DNA from 4 places in the Paenibacillus sp. YAE3 genome. Region 2 is predicted to be linked to each of the others. Evidence: riboswitches for the same ligand, from Rfam matches in the RefSeq annotation. Region 2 holds a riboswitch; each other region holds the start of a gene.
What was found. A riboswitch is a leader RNA that binds a small molecule or an ion and turns the genes downstream of it on or off. The one in region 2 is predicted to bind cyclic di-GMP.

Region 1: linked by a shared signal. The riboswitch ahead of AC27KL_RS07595 (GTP cyclohydrolase II) and the one ahead of AC27KL_RS23840 (helix-turn-helix transcriptional regulator) in region 2 are both predicted to bind cyclic di-GMP.
Region 3: linked by a shared signal. The riboswitch ahead of AC27KL_RS24220 (DUF8202 domain-containing protein) and the one ahead of AC27KL_RS23840 (helix-turn-helix transcriptional regulator) in region 2 are both predicted to bind cyclic di-GMP.
Region 4: linked by a shared signal. The riboswitch ahead of AC27KL_RS24230 (cadherin-like beta sandwich domain-containing protein) and the one ahead of AC27KL_RS23840 (helix-turn-helix transcriptional regulator) in region 2 are both predicted to bind cyclic di-GMP.

The regions. Positions count from the first base shown of each region.
Region 1 is NZ_BAAIYF010000003.1:339,399-343,854, forward strand. Features, by position in the region: gene AC27KL_RS07585 (alpha/beta hydrolase family protein) at 102-950, opposite strand; gene AC27KL_RS07590 (YwqG family protein) at 1,023-1,772, opposite strand; cyclic di-GMP riboswitch class I at 2,070-2,159, shown strand; gene AC27KL_RS07595 (GTP cyclohydrolase II) at 2,346-3,101, shown strand; gene ribD (bifunctional diaminohydroxyphosphoribosylaminopyrimidine deaminase/5-amino-6-(5-phosphoribosylamino)uracil reductase RibD) at 3,113-4,210, shown strand.
Region 2 is NZ_BAAIYF010000015.1:53,222-57,677, reverse strand. Features, by position in the region: gene nadE (ammonia-dependent NAD(+) synthetase) at 59-946, opposite strand; cyclic di-GMP riboswitch class I at 1,167-1,260, opposite strand; cyclic di-GMP riboswitch class I at 1,572-1,666, shown strand; cyclic di-GMP riboswitch class I at 1,891-1,985, shown strand; gene AC27KL_RS23840 (helix-turn-helix transcriptional regulator) at 2,134-2,901, shown strand; gene AC27KL_RS23835 (Spo0E family sporulation regulatory protein-aspartic acid phosphatase) at 3,374-3,565, shown strand; cyclic di-GMP riboswitch class I at 4,131-4,230, shown strand; gene AC27KL_RS23830 (DUF8202 domain-containing protein) at 4,317-4,456, shown strand, end outside.
Region 3 is NZ_BAAIYF010000016.1:332-4,787, reverse strand. Features, by position in the region: gene AC27KL_RS24225 (S-layer homology domain-containing protein) at 1-1,376, shown strand, start outside; cyclic di-GMP riboswitch class I at 1,660-1,749, shown strand; partial or broken gene AC27KL_RS24220 (DUF8202 domain-containing protein) at 2,026-4,456, shown strand, end outside.
Region 4 is NZ_BAAIYF010000016.1:5,295-9,750, reverse strand. Features, by position in the region: gene AC27KL_RS24240 (hypothetical protein) at 372-905, opposite strand; gene AC27KL_RS24235 (DUF4062 domain-containing protein) at 1,014-1,583, opposite strand; cyclic di-GMP riboswitch class I at 1,974-2,073, shown strand; cyclic di-GMP riboswitch class I at 2,363-2,463, shown strand; gene AC27KL_RS24230 (cadherin-like beta sandwich domain-containing protein) at 2,758-4,456, shown strand, end outside.

The DNA.
Region 1 (4,456 bases), on a different contig from region 2:
AAGACGTTACAATTCTTTAATCTGCTTCGGGTCCGCTTTCGTCGTTCAAGCATGGAACATGCCGGGCCGCGTCGAAGTTTGCGCCGACGGTGCGGCACGGTTCACGTCCGGGTTTGGTGCTTCCGGATCCAGTCGAACATCCGGTTGATCGCGTGCATGTGCATTTCGTAAGGCATGTGATGGCCGTATCCTTCGTACCAATGCAGCTCGGCGTCTTTGCCCAGGGCCTGAAGCCGTTCGTACATCCGGATGCCGTGCCCGGGGTCCACCTGTTGATCTTCGCTTCCGTGAACGATGAGGACCGGGCAGCGGATGCGCTCTGCCATGTGGAGGGGGGAGCGTGCTTCGTAAGCCGAGGGAATTTTGCGCGGATGGCCGACGACCCGTTTTAACATCCTCCGCAAATCCACCCGCTCCTCGTACGTTTGGGCGAGATCCGAGACGCCGCCCCAGAGGACGAGCTGCGAGATGAAATCCGTGTCCGCAGCCGCGGACGCGGCGTTTACGGAGCCCCGGGAAAAACCCATGGCCGCTATCCGTGTCGGATCGACGAACGGAAGTTCGGCAAGGAGCCGGCACGCCGCAGGAACGTCCTCCAGGTCGGCGCCGCCGAATTCATCCCGCCCTTCGCCGCCTTGCGTCCCCCGGTAAACCGGGGCGAAAACGATAAAACCGCTTTGTGAAAAACGCTCGAGCCATTCGGTTTTGACCTGCCCGACCCGGCCGATGCCGCCGCGGCAATAAACAAGAACGGGCCATTTCCGTTCATGGATATCCAGCCGCTCTCGCTTGGCGTTGTTCGCGATGACGGTCATGGGAAGCCGCTTCCCGTCGTATATTTTCCGGACATGCGCTTCCAGCGTTTCCGGTTCGATTTTGTATCCATACGGAAGGGAGAGATAACCCTTTACCTTATATTCGCCGGAGCGGTATGTCATATGAATCATCATGGAGATCAGCTGCCTTTTCGTTTGCTTGTCCTTATTGCTGCATGTTCGGATTTCAAGTGCGGCCACCAAAGACTACAGGCAGTCCCAGGTATAATACACGTTCGAAAAATCCAATCGGGCCAGATCCTCGCGGCGGATAAAAAAATTGCCGACGCCGGAATCCCCCCAAGAGACATAGTACTGCTGGTCGTCCCCTTCGATGTCCAACTGAAGAAGAAGCTCCCAATCCCCTTCCGGCCTGGGATCTTCCTGCGCAAAGTAAGGGTACCCTCCGATGCGCGACCCGCTGGAATCCGCCAAATCCCAATATTTCGAGTAGGCGGTTTTGTCCCGGTCGAACGAGGGCAGATCCACCTTTTCGGAAGTCCGATCCACTAGCGGGATGTACTGCTTCTCAAGGTTTCCGGTCAGCTTGTAAGGCCCCCCCAAAACCGGACTGTACAAGTCGGGATCTTCCGGGCGGTAAGGATCGATTTCCTCCGTTTGGGCCGCTTCTTCGGCATGAAGGATGCGGTAGGATTGATCAAAAAGACCGAACGTATCGTCCTGCTTCACAAAAAAACTCGTCAATCCGCGGGTAGGGAACCCTTCCAGAGGCGGCATTTGCGCCCAATTGATTTGGGCGACGAAGAGGTAGTCGTTTCCGTCTTCAGCCCGGGGCCATGCGGATTGGGGCGGAAGCCAAGGCGTTCCTCCCACCTTGCTGTCGGTCATCCGTACGGTTTCTTTCGTGAGTTTCAGCTTCACCGACGGTTTGGCCGTTTTTTCGAGGTATTCCAAAAATTCCGGGGTCCACCCGTTGTTGCCGTCAAGAAATTGCATCTTGATTTTCCCCCTCGGTTCAATAATCATGTATCATTTTTTTCTCGCATGAGGAAACCAAACCTACGAGTATTTTAGCCGAGCGGCAGCATGGCCGCAAACGGGCGGCCGATGCGTATCCGGAACATGAATTACCCGGTTGCCGCTTCAATCTTTTCGTTGCATTTATTAAATTTGTCATTTATATTCATAGTGTAGTTACATAAAAAACGAATATTTTCCTTTTTTCTCAAAATCACAGGTTTTTCCTTCCGCTTTTCCTGCAAGAATCGCGGAAGTTCTATATGATACGACATCGTACGATAATGGCAAACCCACTGAAAAGTGGCGACGCAAAGCTACAGGGGCTAAGGCGGATCCCATCCGCTATGCCAGCCAGTTACCGAATACGACGGAGGCCTCCGTCTATTTCTTCACGCGCATAGACGGGGGCTTTTTGTGTTTTCTATTAAAGTACGGTGTTTCTTATCAGTTCTACATAAAGGGGGGGGGAGCAGTTCTCGTTAAGGTGTTGTCGTAGCCGGTGTCAGTCAGCAAGCCTCAAAACGAACGATAATACAAAGGAGATGGATGATTGTGATTCCAAACCAGGTTAGTCGATTATTGAAGGACAAAATAACGCTTGTTAAACTGCCAGAAGGTCCCGATCTCGCGCTTGTCGGTCCTGTCCGGCTCCCGGTACAATTGGAGGAGCGGGAGGTTACATTCAACTGGTATACTTGGTTAAAAACGGAGAGCGCTTCATTTCAGGTGGAAGATGTTCTCGATACCCTGCCGTTTGCAGATCTTGCCTCATACCAGCAATCATCCGTGCTTGTTTACGGTGATTTTGCCAACGCGGAGCATGCGTTGATTCGGATGCACAGCATTTGCCATACCGGGGACATCTTTGGAAGCAAACGATGCGATTGCGGGTACCAGCTGCGCCGATCCATGAACATGATCGTCGACAACGGCAGCGGGGCTCTCTTTTATTTGGCCAATCACGAAGGACGCGGAATCGGGCTTTTCTCCAAATCGTTGGCTTATCTGCTGCAGGAAGAGGGATACGATACGGTAGAAGCCAATCACGCTTTGGGCTTTCCGGATGATCTGCGGTCCTATGACGAGGCGATACAGGTTCTTCAGGCATTGCGGCAGAAACCGGTAAGCCTCATTACGAACAATCCGCGCAAATTGCAATCATTGCGGGAAAAAGGGCTTGCATCCGATCATCACGTATCGATTTGGGGCGATGTATCGAAACATAATACCCGATATTTGGCAACGAAAATCGAAAAATCGGGCCATATTTACAATCCCCTGAGCGAAACCGTCAAGCTCGGCTAAGGAGGCCCCGCATGAACCCGGATCAACATTATATGAAGCTGGCGCTGGACCTGGCGGCCACCGCAAGCGGAAAAACGAACCCCAATCCCGTCGTCGGCGCGATCATTGTGAAGGACGGACAAGTTGTCGGCGTGGGCTTTCACCGAAAAGCCGGAGAACCCCATGCGGAGGTCCATGCGTTCCGTATGGCGGAAGGACATACCAACGGTGCAACTCTTTACGTGACTCTTGAGCCCTGCTCCCATTACGGAAAAACGCCTCCATGCGCAGAGCTGGTTGCCAGCTCCGGAGTAACGCGCGTTGTGGTGGCTATGCAGGATCCGAATCCGATGGTCGCCGGACGGGGGATTCAACTGCTCCGAGATAAAGGGATTGAAGTCGAAGTGGGCGTGTTGGAAGCGGAAGCCAAAAGACTTAACGAACGATTCGTCCATAATATGACCAAACGTCGGCCGTTCATAATTTCCAAGGTCGCCATGACGCTGGACGGGAAGTTAGCTGCATCTTCGGGCCATTCGAAGTGGGTTACGGGCGAGGAAGCGCGCCAGGAGGTGCATCGGCTGCGAAATGAAGTCGATGCCATCTTGGTCGGCATCAACACGGTGCTGGCTGATAATCCCCGCCTGACTACCAGACTGCCGGAAAAGGGGAAAAACCCTGTACGGATCATCCTGGATTCCAATTTGCGGTTGCCCGAGGATGCCCATATAACCGACTGCACGGCGGCCAAGACCTGGATCGCCACGAAGGAGGATGCGGATCCGGAGAAAGTCAACAGGCTGAAGCAAAAAGGGCTGGAGATTCTTTTCGTTCCTTCGACCCGGCTCGGGCTTGACCTCCGGCGATTATCGGAAATGTTATACGAAAAGGGAATTACCGACCTGCTTGTCGAGGGCGGCAGCGAAGTCAACGCCTCATTCCTTCGCGCCAACCTCATTGACAAATGGTTGATTTATATCGCACCCAAAGTTTTGGGAGGACGCGGTTCCCTCACGCCATACGGCGGTCCGGATTTGGAAACGATGGATGAAGCGTTGAACGTGCGGATTCACTCCGTCCGGCAAATCGAAGAAGATCTTTGCATCACGGCGTATCCGAAGTACGGCTGATGTATGGAGGTCCAGGTCTCCGAACGGGTATTGGCGCTAGCGCCCCCCTTTTTTTAGGCTAGGATTTTTAATATTCAATAAATTTACTTACAATGACAATGACGAGCCGCCATGGCCGTCATTTTTTTTCTCTTCGGAATGAACGGCGGTGAGGGGGATTAAGCGGAAAATGGATCAAGACCGGAAAAATGAAGATGATCATTGCGGAAGGAACAACAACAATTTAAAAGGTGTTTTAGACATAAA
Region 2 (4,456 bases):
ACCTCATCACCCTCTTGGCATTTTGGGATGTCACAGTAAGACCAATTTCTGCGTTTGACTACCTCCACCAAGTATCAAGCGGTTTGACTGGCAGGTAATGCTTGTGTTCGTTCATCTCGAACCGGCGTTCAATCCGCTCGGCAATATCGTCCGGAATGGCATGACCCGTTAAGTAAGCATCCATCATGTTAAACGAGAGACCAAGTTCGTCCTCTTCCAACAGTCCCGGCTTTTCATCGAGCAAATCCGCCGTTGGCGGCTTGGTGTAGATTCGCTCGTCTGCGCCCAAAAGCTTGAGCAATTCACGACCTTGCTGCTTCGTCAATCCGGTCAGCGGAGTCAAATCCGCGCCTCCATCTCCATACTTGGTAAAATAACCGGTCAACGCTTCTGCTGCATGGCACGTGCCTACCACAAGCACATTGAAATGATGAGCCAAACGATAATGAACGGTCATCCGCTCCTGAGCTTTTTGATTTCCTTTGTTGAAGTCGGACATTTTCTGCCCTGTCGCTTGCTCAAACGACCGTACGGCAGCGTCCACCGCAGGCTTGATGTTCACGACCAATACATTATCAGGTTGGATAAAATCGAGAGACCGTTGGGCATCAATTTCATCCAGTTGGACGCCATAAGGGAGCCGCAAAGCAATGAACACGTAGTCGTCTCTGCCCGTTTCCCGGCGAAGTTCTTCAACAGCGATTTGACACAGGCGACCCGTCAAACTCGAATCCTGCCCCCCGGAAATGCCCAGCACGAATCCATTTTTATTTGTGTGAAGCAGGTAATCCTTCAAGAATTGGATGCGATTGCGCACTTCGCTCTTGGGGTCAATCGAAGGCTTCACCTGCAGCAAGTTGATAATTTTATCTTGTAGAGCCCGATTTTCGGTTGATTTCCCTTCCTTGATGCGGATAACTTCATCTTTTTGCTTGAGTGTACTCATGTTAAAATACCTCCGAAGAAATTTTTATTATACACACATCAAGTTCTATAATCCTCTAAATGTAAAACATGCAATGTTCCGTTATAGGCGACAAATAAAACCTGAATATCAAATCCCTCTTGTTTATCGAACGAAACGGAGTATACCTAAATGATCAAACAACACAAAAAACCCCCTATCTATGATCAAGTCAGTGAATAGACGGAGGTCCCCCGTCGTATTCGGTAGCTGGCTGGCATGATGGCATCATCCGATCCATTTTAGCCCCTATAGCTTTGCGTCCCTACTTTTCAGTAAGTTTGCCATTGTCGTACGAGGTATGAATTTGTCGCTTGAATTCAATTTACTAAAAATAACCAGAAAATAGGAATAGGTCTTTCGGATTGTTTTGGGGAATATTTGAAAATGCACGCTAATTTTATAAATTTGAAAAGAGAGGGATGCTCTGGAAGGGGCTCGGGCTCACCATGGATGGCTTTGCAATCTGACGACAAAATAAAACAATCTCTTCCAATAAATTGATCCGTTGGGCCTATATTCATGCTAAAATGAAGTAGTTATAGTTTAATTAAATCAAAATATTACAAAATGTGATATTGCGTATGTCAATTACATAGTTCGTTTCGTACGACAATAGCAAACCCACTGAAAAGTGGCGACGCAAAGCTATAGGGGCTAATGCGGATCAACTTCGGATCGCGATGCCAGCCAGTTGCCGAATACGACGGAAGCCTCCGTCTATTTATCTATCCCTTTAAAGCTGACGGAGGCTTTTTGCGTCCTTTAACATACTTTAAAGAGGAGGGAATTGCACAAAACTTAAATTAAACTTTCTGGGCTTTATCTGTAGCAGCACCTTTCTTTCTGCGGCGGAAAATTTCGAATTGACGCAAGCGTAGGATGGACTTTCAAAACGTAAAAGCTGTCTTAACTGAATAGTTATCGTACGATAATAGCAAACCCACTGAAAAGTGGCGACGCAAAGCTAAAGGGGCTAATGCGGATCAACTTCGGACCGCGATGCCAGCCAGTTGCCGAATACGACGGAGACCTCCGTCTATTTTGCTATGTATTTTTCATGCAAGGCGGGGGATTTTTTATTTCTTTACGAAATGAAGCGGCGGCGATAACGAGGAGAGATCGATCTTATTATTGATGGCAAAATAAATTCGAAAGAAGGGGACAAAATGATCGATAGCAGACGTTCGTGGAAGCATGTGTCGGATATGGAATCAAAAACATTCTTGGAGGCAAACCATCCATTTCCTCATGTCGATCATAGATCCGAAGCAGGCGACAGGCTGGTTGAACAGAGAGAGATCCTTTCTTTGCTGCAAGAGGAAATCCGGAATATAAGCGATTTGCTGTCTATCCCTTATTTATTTATCATTGCTGACCCTGACGGGAATGTTTTGGATTACCTCGGAACCGATTCGTTAAAATCCTTTTTTAAAAGGAATCATATCCAAAAGGGCAACTCCGTTGCCAACCAAGACGCAGGAATGAGCGCCATTTCATTATCCATCAAATTACAGTCCCTTTCCGTCGTTATTGGGACCGAACATAGCAATAATTTGTTTTGGGAGCTGGCATGCGTTTGTACCCCAATTCGAATAAAAAAGGTTGTTATAGGCTACCTTGGCCTCAGTTTTCACTCTTTTCACGAAGTGACATTTGCCTTGCCGCTGATTGAGCGCCTGGCGAAGAGTGTTCAAGAAAAATTGTCCCCTAAAAATCCAATGGTTTATCAGGAGCAGGTCTATGCCCTGTTTGATCAGTATGATTTAACGAATCGGGAAAAGGAAATCGCATTTGGGTGGCTGGAAAATAAAAACGTTCCCGAGATTGCGGACATTTGCGGGATTAGTCAAAATACGGTTCGGACGTTTATTAAGAAGATCTATGCTAAAACGAGAGTCCATCATAAAGGAGCGTTTCTTAAAAAGTTTATATAACCACGTTCGAAACGAAAAGTACCCAATTTTGGGTATTTTTTTTAATTGGTGCGTTTTTTATAATTACAATCAAAGTTAAGGTTATTTCATCATTCGACAAAAATCACGCTTCGTACGATAATAGCAAACCCAAAAACTACAATTAAAAGGCCCTTAGAGTGTCGAGAAAACCAAATGGACGTAGAAGAGAGAACCGGCCAAACAGCCGGTTCTTTTGATTTCAAGGGATTTTCTTTCCGCCTTTCGTATAGTAACGCGAGCAAGGCCTACTAAGCCTTTGTCAGGCCGAGCTTGCTATTGGAGAAGTAAGCTACACGGCAGGCAATAACAAAAAAATGCTCTATTTGCAAACCAAAAAACAAAAGGAAGTAGAGTCTGTGCCAGCCGAAACCGTTGTTCTGCTGGCGCTACGGCCGTCGGCGTCCAACCGCCGGTATCCTTACCCGAAAATGAAATCATGAGGTGAATATTGATGCTACAAATCAACGAACTGCAAATAAAAATTGAGGCGGTGCGTTCGGAGCTCAATGAATTAGCCCAGAAGATAGGTACGATGACCAAAGAAGTTCTGCTAAAGTCCGAGGAGTTGGATGAGCTTTTGAATGAGTATAACCAGACATTGAAGGGGGAAAAGAGGCGAAGCCGACTTTTTATCGACGAGTGAAGAAGGCAGAAATGAAAAAGTAAGATCTTTTAATCACGGCTACGTAAAAACATCTGAAAAACCGGCGTGAATTATAGAAGTGAATTTATTGGAAAGTTCATATAACTAGATAGGTCTTGCGGAACGGATCACGTTTTAACTCAAATACTAGGCCAATTCGGGATGTATGGTTTTTCGTGTAGATCTCGGATCCATATACCGATTTCTACGAAATTCTAAGCCCTTTTATACCCAAAATGCGGTATTTTTTTGATTTGTAGTATTTTTTATAATCTAAATATAGTACATGATGACCGTCTTAAGAAAGGGGGGATAAGGAGGCATCAAGAATATTTGGCAGTAAATATGTAAAGTACTTCTAAGTCTCGATTTTAGTTTATGCCCTATGCCGGAGTATCGCGCAGCCCAAATCCTTGAAAATTTTAAAATTGGAGTTATTTTTCGGACATCCTATATTCAGAAATTATTCAGAATGAAAAAGTATAATCTTACACGTTGTTCCGTTCGGTCTCCAGAGTCAGACAGCAGAAGGGCGACTATCTCCCCAAAAGTTCATAGAAGACTCGTACGATCAGAGCAAACCCGTTGAAAGGCGGGGACGCAAAGCTAAAGGGGCTAACGTATTTTGCTTAAAAGGCAGAATGCAATGCCAGCCAGTTGCCGAATACGACGGTGATTCCTCCGTCCTTTAGCGCATGCATGCTTTTAAAACGGAGGTTTTTTGCATTTCAAAAGAGGAGGATGAAAGAGTATGGTTGCTAGAAGCAGCAAGAATCACTGGAAGAAACGGTTTACCATGCTGCTTGCAGGCGTATTGGCAGTCGGCGGTTTTCCTGCGTCGTGGACCCCGCAGGCAGAGGCGGCTACCCAAGACCCTGTCGGGCCCGGCGG
Region 3 (4,456 bases), on a different contig from region 2:
GCAGCTTCAAAGAATATACCGTGAAGGTAACGAGAGAAACCAGCAGCAACACTGGCGGCGGCAGCACCGATGGCGGGAACTCGGGCACAGGCAATACAACTCCACCACCAACGACAGACCCTGTGAAACCGGGGAACATCATCACAACCGATAACGGTTCGAATGTATCGTTTGCTTCGGGTACGGTAAACGGTGACCAAGCGACGGTTACGATCGATAAGGACAAGCTGTCCGGCATTCTGGCGGACGGTAAAGGACATAAACTCGGCATCAGCGTACCGGGTAAGGGCGATGTTGAAGTTCGAGGATTGACGCTTGAAGGCTTGAAAAAGATCGCCGATACCGGCTCCAGCCTGGAAATTGAAGATGTGCTGGCGATTTATCCGGTTCCTGCAGGACAGCTTGATGTGGATGCCATTAGCAAACAATTCGGCAACGCGCCGCTCAGCGATATTGCCGCTAACATCAAAATCAAACGTTCTGCGGACGATCTGGCCAAGCTTGCCCGTGAGAAGGCAGCTCAAGGCGGTTATGAACTGCTTGTGCATCCGGTAGATCTTGACTTGAGCTTTATGCACGGCGGGAAAACGGATAGAGCGGGGTTGTTGAACGGGTATGCGCCGAAATACATCGCGCTTCCGGAAGGCATCGACCCGAACCGCATCACGACAGGCGTTATTGTGAACCCGGACGGCAGCGTGTTCCATGTGCCGACGGTCGTCACGAAGGTGAATAACCGGTATTTCGCACTCATCAATGATTTGCGCAGCAGCGGTACCTATTCGGTGATTTGGAATCCGCAGGATTTCGAGGATGTCCAGTATCATTGGGGCAGAGCGGACGTAAACAACATTGCCGCAAGACTCGACCTGAAAGGCAACGGCGACAATACGTTCTCGCCAAACCGATATGTGACACGCTCCGAATTCGCTGAAATCGTCGTATTGGGCCTAGGTCTGATGCGTCAGGACGCGCCGCAAAACATCTACCCTGACGTGCCGTCGACGGCATGGTATCGGAATGCTGTAGCGCTCGCGGATGAATTTGATATTGTTCGCGGATATGAGGACGGCAACTTCAAAGGCGGACAGCAAATCACGAGAGAGCAAGGTTTTGCCATGATTGCTCGTGCATACCGCTTGATTCAATCCGTAAACGTGCCGAATCAGGAGCAAATCGCTTCTACGCTGGCACCATATGCGGATGGGGATAAAGTAGCTTCTTGGGCGAAAGCGGATGTTGCCCAGCTGATCGCAGCGGGAATTATCCAAGGCAATGGACCTAAGCATCTGAGCCCGAAAGCAGGAATGACGCGTGCGGAAGTCACTGCACTGATGGCAAGAATGCTGAAAGTAACGAACCTGATTGACAAGTAATGAAGCAACGCAAACAACCATTGATGACGACAAGTCGTCAATGGTTGTTTTTTTATCTGTTTAGTAATTCCTTCTGGTAACAACTTCTTTAATAGCAGGAGACTCTTCTAAAACCAGACCGATTCAGAAAATATTCAGAATTGTCTCATATAATGTCAAAAGAAGCTACTAAAGTACTAAATCCGACAAAATTCAACAACATTGAGGTTAGTAGATTAGCCTATGATTTTGAGGAAGGCTAACAAATAGGAAGTTTTACTGCAAATCTTACATATATACACTCGTACGAAAAGAGCAAACCCGCTTGAAAATCGGGGACGCAAAGCTAAAGGGGCTAAAGGGAGCCAAGTGCCTATGCCAGCCAGCTGCCGAATACGACGGAAAACTCCGTCTACTGGCGCTTGCTATTGGATGGAGTTTTTATTTTTTTAGGTATTCTATTGAAGGAGCCCGTTGCTGTAAGGACCGGCCGTAATCCTTATCGGTTTTCTGCCAATTGATTTCTGCAGCTCGTGTGATCCTGACATAGCAGTTAAAAAAGTGAAAAAAGAGGTGGACAAGGGTAGCTAAAAGAGTGCATTGATAACTTTTACACAAGAAAGGAATGATCTATTTGCTAAGCAACAACATTAGATTACGGAAAATAGGGATGATGTTCCTGATTTTTTCTCTTGTCTTCACGGGTCTAGGGGCAAGCTTAGGGACTCCAGTCAGCTATGCTGCTTCTTCGGAAGTTTATGTAGCTAGTGGCGGCAATGATAGCACAGGGGATGGAACTAAAGAGAATCCTTATAAGACATTGAACAAAGCCTATCAAGAGGTTGATAACGGGGGAACGATATATGTCAAGGACGATATCACATTGCCACCACCCTTTGATATGAATGCTGCCAAGAAGTTTACGATTACTACGGACCCTGAAGCCGATAAGCCTGCTGTGATTCATCGTGGTTCAAAGAGCAGCGGTTCAAAAACACTTTTTGGTCTTAATAGCGGTCACCTTACTTTGAAAAATATCGTTATTGACGGTGGGAGTGAATTAGTAGATGGAAGGATATTTAATATAGGTAGTTCAAAACTGACCATTGAAAAAGACACTATTTTACGCAACAATTATGACACTATAGGAGGAAGCGCAATCATTCTCCTAAACCAAACTTCGGTCCTAGAAATGAATGGTGGAAAAATTACAGGTAATATGCATGCGAATTCAAGTGCGGTCCTTATTAATATAGCTGGTGCAAGATTCACTATGACTGGAGGCGAAATCACTGGGAATAGTGGTGGTGGAGTTCAAGTAAAAGCTGGTGAGTTTGACCTTTCAGGCAATGCAGTCATTACTGGGAATACGTTTGGGGAATCGGAGCGAAACGTTTATCTGGAAGGTTCTAAAAATATTACTCTAAGTGGAGACTTTACCGGGCAAGCGGGTATTACCGCACAAAATCGTATGATTCCGGGAAAACAGTTTGGACAAGCAAATTCCAGAGATTTGAAAGGGATCGAAAATCTGGTTGCAGACTCAGGCGGTCTTCTTGCAAGTTATGGAGAAAACAATACTTTAGTATGGAAAACGACGCCTGGCGGGGTAAAAGGTAGCAATGTATCCTTATGGCTAAAAGCAGATGACGGTGTAACAGCCGGTGGCGACGGTACGCTTCCAGGTTGGAAAGATCAGATTGGCAAGAATAGTTTTTCTATTGTGGGAACAGCACCAACCTATCAATCGGATGGTGTAAACTTTAACCCTGTCGTTAATTTTGGTAAGAACGGGTATTTGCGGGGCGATACCGAGATTAACATGACGGAAGCATATACCGTAGCCGCATGGAATGGAGATAAGGGGACGGATCGGGGCGCTATCCTTTCTCCAATAGTACAAACGGGTATAAGCCACCAGGCCATGTATTTCTTCTTTTCTTACCAAAGTAAATTTTATACCGGAATCTTCCCTCTATCTGATGCACAGAACAGCGCAGGTAAATATATGGAAGCGGGTCCTCCTGAAAATGGGGAATACGGTTTATGGAATGCAGCTCGTGATAAAGAAGGTAGTATATACAGAAAAAATGGTAGTCCAGCGCTCACCAACTCAGTACCTGGACTCGAAAATCCTATGATTGGAGTACCACAGATAGGCAGAAGATCTGATAATACCACTCCTTCTTACCTTAACGGAAATGTTGCTGAAATTATCGTCTTAAATAAAAAAGCCACGCCTGAGGAACGTAATAAGGTAGAAAGTTACCTTGCTCTGAAGTACGGTATTACGTTAAATGATGGTAAGAGTAACTATTATGATGCTGCTGGTAACCAAGTGTGGGTAGCAGATGCAAATTACACGAAAAATATTGCAGGTATTGGCCGTGATGATGCGGGGAGCTTGTATCAAAAGCAAAGCCGTAGCATTAATACAGGTGACCAAGTAGCGATTGGTATCGGCGAACTGGCTGAAACGAACGCGCTTAATACTAATCTGCTTACAGATAAGCAATATCTGATCTGGGGCGATAATGGAAAAGGGCTTGTTTTTGACCAGCAAATTGGAAATGTAAACCATGCCCAGCGTGTATGGAAGGTACAAAACACTGGTGCAGTTGGTCAAGTTCAAGTAGCAATCCCTACAAGTGCTATTCCTGCCGGAAAAAAGTTGCTTGTAAGTAATAGTGAGGCAGATTTTAATTCCGCTAAGGGATATGAATTAGCGATCAAAGATCTTAACGGTGTAGAATATTATGTAGCTACAGTATCGGATGGATTAACGAATGGACAGTTCTTCACATATGGTGTGGAAGCGCCAAAAGTGAAAACAGCTACTCTTGAAGAGGTTACAACTGGTGGGAAAGAGATTACTCTAACCTTCGATCAAGAGATTGAACTAACTGATTTAACTGGTCTTACGGTTAAAATTGGTGCGAAAGAGCTTTCGATTAATGACTTCGAAATAGGAACAGATGGCAAGACATTAATCTTGAAGACAACTGAAGATATTAAATCTGATGATATTGTTGAAGTGTCTTATCTGGCTTCTAAAGGTAACATAAAAGGAACAAACGGTGCGCCTGTTCAAGATTTTACAA
Region 4 (4,456 bases), on a different contig from region 2:
ACGACCTTCATCGTATCCTGCAAACAGCAATATTCACGAAAGGTTACTTTTGAATGGCATACCAAATAATACGGGCGTTTTCCCGCTTTTTTTCGCGTATGCCTGCTATATTCAGTTTTAAGACCAAACCACCATATAAGTCGTTGCCATTAAAACACATCTCCCTTCATGTCAGGAACTCGCTTATCGCTAAGCTGTGTATAGAGTAATTTGTTTTGGAAAAAAAGTCAATGTATTACAGCGCTATACTGACGGTACGGATTGTGTCAGCCTGTTCTGCGATGCATCATTTGTGGGGCTTTGCATAATTTCGAGGTCTTGTTTAAGGAAGCAACTAATGATGAATTCCTGAAGTCTTTTGTGCTTACCCATTAGTGATTTGATGTGCCATTATACGTAGAGAGTATGACGGCCAGGTTTTTTTCGAAAATAAATTCCAATACGATATTGTTTTCTTTATCGAAATAACCTAGAACGTTGTCTTTTTCTCCTGTATCAGTTCTCGTATAATAGTTTTTGCCATAATTCTCAATAACATCTGCCTTGGAATCCCCGATGGAGATACCTTTTTCCGTGGTAAGCTTTTGGTCCGAAAAAAAATACTCTTTCACAACCCCATCTACGATTTTGAATTGAACATCTTCATTTTTACCGTAAATCAAATAATAAGTATCAGGCTCTTGTGACCGATGGATAGAATCCGGTTTACCAAAAACGTTCGTCACATCCTTTTCAATGGATCCGATCTTGATCCCGCCGATATTTTCCTTGGATAGATCTGTAGTATCCGTATTCTCGTAAAAATCCATTCGATTTTGTGAGCAGCCACTGAGGAACCCAATCAAAATGAATGAACAAAATAATGAATGAACTAATAAGGTGAAGTTCAACTTCTTTTTAGACACGATTTTTCGCTCCTTTTTTCAATGATTGGGCCCTAGTTGTTGTCATCGAGAAAAAACGGAATTTTAAAGGAAGATCCAAAAAAGGGACTGGTTCGGCCAGCCCCTCGTTCATTTCTTTTTCTCCAACTCCGCCTTTAATCTTGCATTCTCTTCCAACAGCTTTTGAACGTCCGGGATATCCTTGCCGGAAACCCAGCCATACAAATCGTCTCTTGCTGCATACTTCGGCAATTGATCATGAAGAACCATTTTAATGTGCCGTACATCATCAACATAATAGATCGGGACTTCTTCCATGACCGTTTGCTTAAACGCTTGAAACTCCTGATAGTGCTCAATTTCTGTAAAATCGTATGGCAGTTGTCTTAATCTCTCATCTGTGAGAACAAAAGCAAATCTAGGTTTTCCCGTTTCTCCGGCATATTCATATTCCCATTGCGTATAGCTTTTGGATTCATCATCGGGGAGCGTTAAACCATAGAATCCGCCAAGAATCAGGATATATACGTCGGAATCGTCGATCCATCTTTTCCTCATGTTCAGTGGACTTTCATTAAAAAATTGCTCGACTCCAGCAGGGATATGACCGGCTCGAAGTATGGATTCAACAGCGGCATGTCTATCTTCGATAAGATCGTAGTAAGTAGCCGATATATAAATTTGTAATTTTCTTCTCATAAGCCCACCCGAATGAAAGAATTAGTATAGATAGAATCTACCATTCTCTCACTTTATTTGTCAAAATTGGGGGGGTACAGATAAATTGAGCAGAGATGATGCAAACGGCTTCGATGGGATCTTTTTTGCGGAGACAATAAAGTAATAGCCGCAGTCTGCCACGGTCCCGCCGGCCTGATTAAGGACTTTGTTCAAACAAGCTTTTTTACAGCATAAATATGGGGCTTTATAGGCAGTCGCCGCATTCTTTCAAGTCAAAAAGTCATAGTTCTCCAAAATATTACAAATGGAGAGAAATGACTATAAAAATAAGGCCGTAGAACCTGATTTCATACGCTTTAATAATATACCCTTAGTATAATAGTTAAATTTCCAACTAAATACAAGATCGTAGGATCAAGGCAAACCCGTTGAAAAATGGGGACGCAAAGCTAAAGGGGCTAACGGATTTGCTGAAAAATGCAAATGCTACTGCCAGCCAGTTGCCGAATACGACGGAGGACTCCGTCTATTAGCGTTTGCTTTTGGATGGAGTTTTTATTTTTTTACACTAAAAAGCTCAGCACTGATGCAGCATGAGTATACCTGCGATCGTGAAATCCAACGCTATGTGGACAGACCGATTCAGAAAATATTCAGAATTGCCTCATATAATGTCAAAAGAAGCTACTAAAGTACTAAAGCAGACAAAATTCAACAACATCTAGTAGACTAGCCTATGATTTTGAGGAAGGCTAACAAATAGGAAGTTTTACTGCAAATCTTACATATATACACTCGTACGAAAAGAGCAAACCCGCTTGAAAATCGGGGACGCAAAGCTAAAGGGGCTAAAGGATTTGCTGAAAAATGCAAATGCTACTGCCAGCCAGCTGCCGAATACGACGGAAACCTCCGTCTACTTGCGCACTGTCCGCTAATGAGATGGGGGTTTTTTCACTTTATTTGGAGTACGTCGGTCTGGAAAAGGGTCAATGAAAGGTTTGCAGCATTGAAAGGAGCTGATGCTTTTTTTGATATACTCTGTTAGTTTGTTGAACCATTGAACGGGGCTAGATGCTTATTTTGAGGTAAGCGTAGATAGAGTAGAGCAAAAGTCCCAAGATATTTAAGAAAATTCGAATCTTCCCGCAACTGCTGGGAGGTACGAAATGAAACAGGAGGTTGAGATCGATTGTTAGCACGAAGAAGTAAGTTATTTTGGAAGAAACAGCTTATGGTTTTACTCGCGTTCATCGTTGTGGTTGGCGGCTTCCCAGCTGCGTTCGCATCGGTAGCGAAGGCGGCTGATTCAGCGCCTAATCTTATTGTGGATTATGAGTTTAGGGACCCCGGAAATGGAGGGTTGCCTGTTGATAAACTGGGTCACTCGAAACTGGAAGAGGTGTCCGGTGAACATACCTTTAATGGTAAGACTCGAATGTATGGCAACGCTACGAAAGGGTACGGAGCGGACAGTGCCGGCAGCTATTGGTATTGGACGGCAATTAATGAAGGGAAAGATGAAAAAGGTGGCGGATTTACGCTCGACATCGATCCAGTCGTTGATAAAGATATTTCTCGTAGTTACTCAGTAGGGGTTCGTTTTTCTTATGACAAGTTTAATCCTAATTGGACCAAAATCATTGATTATAAGGATAAAACGACTACAGAAGGATTTTATTTTACTGGTGATGGCGACAGAAAGTTGATGTTTTACAATGTAGGTACAAAAGGAGCAACAACTGCTGAACCAAAGCAAATTGTCGACATTATCGCTACAAGAAATAATGATTCGAAAATGTTTACTGCCTATATGATGATTAACGGGGAATTTCGCAAGGAAATTGAAATTAACGATTCAGGTGGAAAAGCTACCCCAATTGAGTTGCAAAATGGGAAAATTCGCTTCGGCTTTTTCCATGATGATCTTCCCACTATGGGGGTTGAGAGACCAGAAGGCGGCAAGGTGTATTCTATTAAATTCTGGGATGGAGCCATCACGCCTGCAAAAGCACTGGAAGCTACAGCGGTTAAGGGAACTGAAGCCGGAACGAAAATAACAGCCACACCTGAGAGTGGAAATTCTTTGATGGTGCTTGTTTCTGACACGCTTCTCCCATTTCCGCTTCAAGGGGAAGATGTTCCAGCGGGTGCTCAAGAATACACCTCGGGTTCTGACCTCAAAGGTGTAGATGCGAACACGAACAAATATGTTGGCGTCTATGAGGTTGATTCAAATGGAAAAATTGTTGGGTTCAAGTTAATTACACTGACAGAGAATGAGATTTTACCTCCTCCTTCTCCAGCCTTAGAGATCACTGAACCAAGTGGTACGGTGAACGTAACGAAACCTGCGATCAAAGGGAAAACGGAAGCAGGTACGGAAGTCACCGTAGTGATCAAAGACAAAGATGGCAACGTGGTTCCAAATGCCGGAGGAAAAGCCACTGTAGATGGAAACGGCGACTGGAGCTTTACACCATCGGAAGATTTGTCTGACGGAAAGTACACCATTGAAGTGACAGCTGAGAAAGACAGCAAAGTATCGAAAGTGTCAAGAGACATTACTGTGGATACGACAAACGTTGTCGACAAATCCGCGCTGAAACAGAAAGCGGAGGAAATCAACGGCAAGATCGCTGCAAGCGAATTGACCGGGTCCGACTACACCTCGGCAAGCTGGAACAATCTGACTAGCGCGCTTGATGCAGCAGAAAGCGTACTGCGTGATCCTGGTGCGACCCAGGATCAGGTAAACCAGGCTTTGGCTGCTCTGCAAGAGGCTGAGAAGAATCTGGTGAAGGTAGGCGGGGAGCTGGATGGACTGAAGCTTGCTGGACTGATCGAAGACGGTCAGGAAAAGCCGATCAATCTGACTCCGGATGTTGATT